DNA from 2 places in the Pseudescherichia vulneris genome. Region 1 is predicted to be linked to the other one. Evidence: riboswitches for the same ligand, from Rfam matches in the RefSeq annotation. Region 1 holds a riboswitch; the other holds the start of a gene.
The links. A riboswitch is a leader RNA that binds a small molecule or an ion and turns the genes downstream of it on or off. The one in region 1 is predicted to bind thiamine pyrophosphate.
Positions count from the first base shown of each region.

Region 2: linked by a shared signal. The riboswitch ahead of thiB (thiamine ABC transporter substrate binding subunit) and the one ahead of thiC (phosphomethylpyrimidine synthase ThiC) in region 1 are both predicted to bind thiamine pyrophosphate.

Region 1 is NZ_LR607338.1:193,660-196,051, forward strand. Features, by position in the region: gene nudC (NAD(+) diphosphatase) at 1-211, opposite strand, end outside; gene rsd (sigma D regulator) at 308-811, shown strand; TPP riboswitch at 865-974, shown strand; gene thiC (phosphomethylpyrimidine synthase ThiC) at 1,062-2,392, shown strand, end outside.
Region 2 is NZ_LR607338.1:2,945,360-2,947,751, reverse strand. Features, by position in the region: gene sgrR (HTH-type transcriptional regulator SgrR) at 1-770, shown strand, start outside; TPP riboswitch at 811-909, shown strand; gene thiB (thiamine ABC transporter substrate binding subunit) at 945-1,943, shown strand; gene thiP (thiamine/thiamine pyrophosphate ABC transporter permease ThiP) at 1,919-2,392, shown strand, end outside.

The DNA.
Region 1 (2,392 bases):
GCTGGCGTACCGAGCCCATATCCTGGCGTCGGGGCTGACGAACCAGCCACACGGACTCTCCTTGCCACTCGCCGATAATTAACCCGCGCTGGCCCACAAGATCAAAATTTACTGCCTCGCCGTGTGGTAATTCTCCAGCGGGCAACCATAATTTTTGTTCATGGCTGACGATCCACCAGCCCTGATCGGTTAATTCGATGACACGTTCCATAATCTGTTGCACTACCTTAGCGACACTGGCATGTTGGTTACATCATTTTTACATATTTTGGGTGAACACTTTTTTTCTTAAACCACGGAGTTATTCATGCTAAACCACCTGGAAAGCCTGACGGCGCGCGTAGGCGGAACTAATAAACTAGTCGATCACTGGCTTCAGGTGCGCAAGCATTTGCTGGTATCGTACTATAACCTGGTGGGCATTAAGCCGGGCAAGGAGTCCTATTCAGAGCTGGATGAGAAGGCCCTGGACGATTTTTGCCATAATCTGGTCGACTATTTGTCCGCTGGACACTTTAGTATTTATGAACAGATTATCAGCGAAATGGAAGGTAGCAGCCCACTTTTAGCGGCCACGCAAATCTATCCGCAGCTGGAAGCCAATACCCAGCAGATCATGAACTATTACGACTCAAGCCTTGAAAACGCCATCGAAGATGACAAATGGGTTGAGTTCCAGGAAGCGCTGTCCGGCATTGGCGAAGCGCTGGCCGCACGCTTTACGCTGGAGGATCAGCTGATCGTGCTGGCGTTCGATTTCAACCTGGCAGAGAGCGCTAACGACGACAGCAACATCGCTCGCCCTGCTTGAGTTCTTAAGCATTAACGCGTAATTTAATTTACCTGCCCCCTGCAACACGGGGGTTTTTCTTGTCGGAGTGCCGAGTGCGTAAGCACCGGCTGAGACCGTTAATTCGGGATCCGCGGAACCTGATCAGGTTAAAACCTGCGAAGGGAACAAGAGTCAATCTGCTGGCGTGCGCCTCTCCGGGCTGCACGCATCCTCTTGCTTCATCCGTCGTTCTGACAAGCCACGTCCTTAACTTTTTATGGAATGAGCTATGTCTGAGTCTGCAACGAAACCTACCCGCCGCGAACAGCGCGCCGCCGCCCAGCGCTTTATCAACACGCTGGAGGGCACCACCTTCCCTAACTCAACGCGTATCTATCTTCAGGGCTCCCGGGACGACATCCGCGTGCCGATGCGTGAGATCCAGCTTAGCCCGACGCTTATCGGCGGCAGCAAAGCAGACCCGCAGTTTGAAGCGAACGAGGCGATCCCGGTGTACGACACCTCTGGCCCCTATGGCGATCCGGCGGTTGCGATCGACGTCGAGAAAGGGATCGCCAGGATCCGATCCGCATGGATCGCCGCCCGCGCCGGGAAGTGCGTCACTCAGCTGCACTATGCTCGGCAGGGGATCGTCACCCCGGAGATGGAGTTCATCGCCCTACGTGAAAATATGGGCCGGGAGCGCATTCGTGGCGAGGTGCTGCGCCGCCAGCATCCGGGCGAAGGCTTTGGCGCACGCCTGCCGGAGAATATCACCCCGGAATTTGTCCGCGACGAAGTGGCCGCCGGGCGCGCCATTATTCCTGCCAACATCAACCATCCCGAGTCCGAACCGATGATCATCGGTCGTAACTTCCTGGTGAAGGTCAACGCCAACATCGGCAACTCGGCGGTGACCTCCTCCATTGAAGAGGAGGTGGAGAAGCTGGTGTGGGCCACCCGCTGGGGCGCGGACACGGTGATGGATCTCTCCACCGGCCGCAATATCCACGAGACGCGGGAGTGGATCCTGCGTAACAGCCCGGTCCCGATTGGTACCGTCCCTATCTACCAGGCGCTGGAGAAGGTCAACGGCATCGCCGAGAATCTCTCCTGGGAGACCTTCCGCGAGACGCTACTTGAGCAGGCTGAGCAGGGCGTGGACTACTTTACCATTCACGCTGGCGTGCTACTGCGCTACGTGCCGATGACCGCCAACCGCCTTACCGGCATCGTCTCACGCGGCGGCTCGATCATGGCCAAGTGGTGCCTCTCCCACCATCAGGAGAACTTCCTGTATCAGCACTTTCGCGAGATCTGCGAAATCTGCGCCGCCTACGACGTCTCTCTGTCGTTAGGCGATGGTCTGCGCCCAGGCTCAATTCAGGATGCCAACGACGAAGCGCAGTTTGCCGAGCTGCATACCCTGGGCGAGCTGACCAAAATCGCCTGGGAGTACGATGTGCAGGTGATGATCGAAGGTCCGGGCCACGTGCCGATGCAGATGATCCGTCGCAACATGACCGAAGAGCTGGAGCACTGCCATGAAGCGCCGTTCTATACCCTCGGGCCGTTGACCACCGACATCGCGCCGGGCTATGACCATTTCACCTCCGGCAT
Region 2 (2,392 bases), 2.8 Mb from region 1:
TCGATGAGGTAAATGTCTGGATGCTGCCCGACGTCAATGACGATCTGAGTGCGGGCCTGACGCTGGAGGGGCCCGGCGGGGAGGAGAAAGCGGTTGAGAGCCGTCTCGAAGAGGGGTGCTACTACCTGCTGTTTGACGCCCGCACCCGTCGCGGTGCCAGCCAGCAGGTGCGGGAGTGGGTGAGTCAGATCCTCTCCCCGGCGAGCCTGCTGTTTCACGCCGAGGAGCACCACCAGCGCTACTGGTTCCCGGCCTACGGCCTGCTGCCGCGCTGGCATCATACCCGGCCGGGCGGCAGTGAAAAGCCAGCCGGGCTGGAGTCGCTGACCCTGACCTACTACCGGGAACACATCGAACACCGGGTGCTGGCCCAAACCATGAGCGCCCTGCTGGCTGCGCATCAGGTGACGTTGCACATCCAGGAGGTAGATTACGAGGAGTGGCACAGCGGCGACGCGGTGAGCGATATCTGGCTCAACAGCGCTAACTTTACCCTACCGCTGGATTTCTCTCTCTTTACCCATCTCTATGAGGTGCCGCTATTGCAGAAGTGCATTCCCCGCGACTGGCAGGCGGATGCCACGCAGTGGCGGGCGGGCGAGATGAATTTAGCCGCCTGGTGCCAGCAACTGCTGGCGGGCAAGGCGATTGTGCCGCTGATCCATCACTGGCTGATGATCCAGGGGCAGCGCAGCATGCGCGGCCTGCGGATGAACACCCTCGGCTGGTTTGATTTTAAATCGGCCTGGTTTGCCCCTCCCGACCCATAAAGTATGCTTTCGGAATGCTGACATAATCACTACAATGAGGCCGTGCTCAACGGGGTGCTGCGCGATGCGTGTGCTGAGAAAATACCCGTCGAACCTGATCCGGATAACGCCGGCGAAGGGATTTGAGGCTACCGCTCAAAATCCTTTGCCACTCTCTTTCTATTGAGGTGCAAAGTGTTAAAAAAATGTCTGCCGCTGCTGCTGCTTGTGGCCGCCCCCGTTTTTGCCGCCCCGGCTTCTGATAAACCCGTTCTCACCGTCTACACCTACGACTCGTTCGCCGCCGACTGGGGGCCAGGTCCTGCGGTAAAAAAAGCCTTTGAGGCCGACTGCAACTGCGAGCTGAAGATGGTGGCGCTGGAGGATGGCGTCTCGCTGCTCAACCGTCTGCGCATGGAGGGCAAAAACAGTAAGGCCGACGTGGTGCTGGGCCTCGACAATAACCTGCTGGACGCCGCCAGTCAGACCGGGCTGTTTGCCAAAAGCGGCGTGGCGGCCGATGCCGTTAACGTCCCCGGCGGCTGGAAAAACGACACCTTTGTGCCCTTCGACTATGGCTACTTTGCCTTTGTCTATGACAAAAACAAGCTGAAAAACCCGCCGAAGAGCCTGAAAGAGCTGGTAGAGAGCGACCAGAAGTGGCGGGTAATCTATCAGGATCCGCGCACCAGCACCCCAGGGCTGGGCCTGCTGCTGTGGATGCAAAAAGTCTACGGCGATAAAGCGCCTGAGGCATGGCAGAAGCTGGCGGCGAAAACCGTCACCGTCACCAAAGGCTGGAGCGAAGCCTACGGCCTGTTCCTGAAGGGCGAGAGCGATCTGGTCCTGAGCTACACCACCTCTCCGGCCTATCACCTGATCGAAGAGAAAAAGGATAACTACGCGGCAGCCGACTTCAGCGAAGGCCACTACCTGCAGGTAGAGGTAGCCGCCCGCACCGCGGCCAGCAAGCAGCCTGAGCTGGCGGAAAAGTTCCTCAAGTTTATGGTGAGCCCGGCGTTCCAGAACGCCATCCCAACCGGCAACTGGATGTACCCGGTAAGCAACGTGACGCTGCCCGCTGGCTTTGACTCGCTGACGAAGCCGAAAACCACCCTGGAGTTCACGCCGCAGCAGGTCTTCTCCCAACGCGCTGAGTGGATTAACACGTGGCTTCGCGCGACCAGCCGCTAATTCCCGGCTGGCTGCTGCCCGGCGCGAGCGCGGCTACCCTGCTGGTGGCGGTCGCGCTGGCGGCGTTTCTTGCCCTCTGGCTCAACGCGCCGACCACCGATGTCTCGGCGCTATGGCACGACAGCTATCTGCGCCACGTGGTGGCCTTCTCCTTTGGCCAGGCGTTTCTCTCCGCCCTGCTCTCGGTGATGCCCGCTATTTTCCTGGCCCGCGCCCTCTATCGCCGCCGCTTTCCCGGACGGCTGATGCTGCTCCGCCTCTGCGCGATGACCCTGATCCTGCCGGTGCTGGTGGCGGTATTCGGTATCCTCACCGTCTATGGGCGTCAGGGCTGGCTGGCCTCGCTGTGCGACTCGCTCGGCCTGCCGTGGGGATTTTCGCCCTACGGGCTGAGCGGCATTCTGCTGGCGCACATCTTTTTTAACCTGCCGATGGCGACCCGCCTGCTG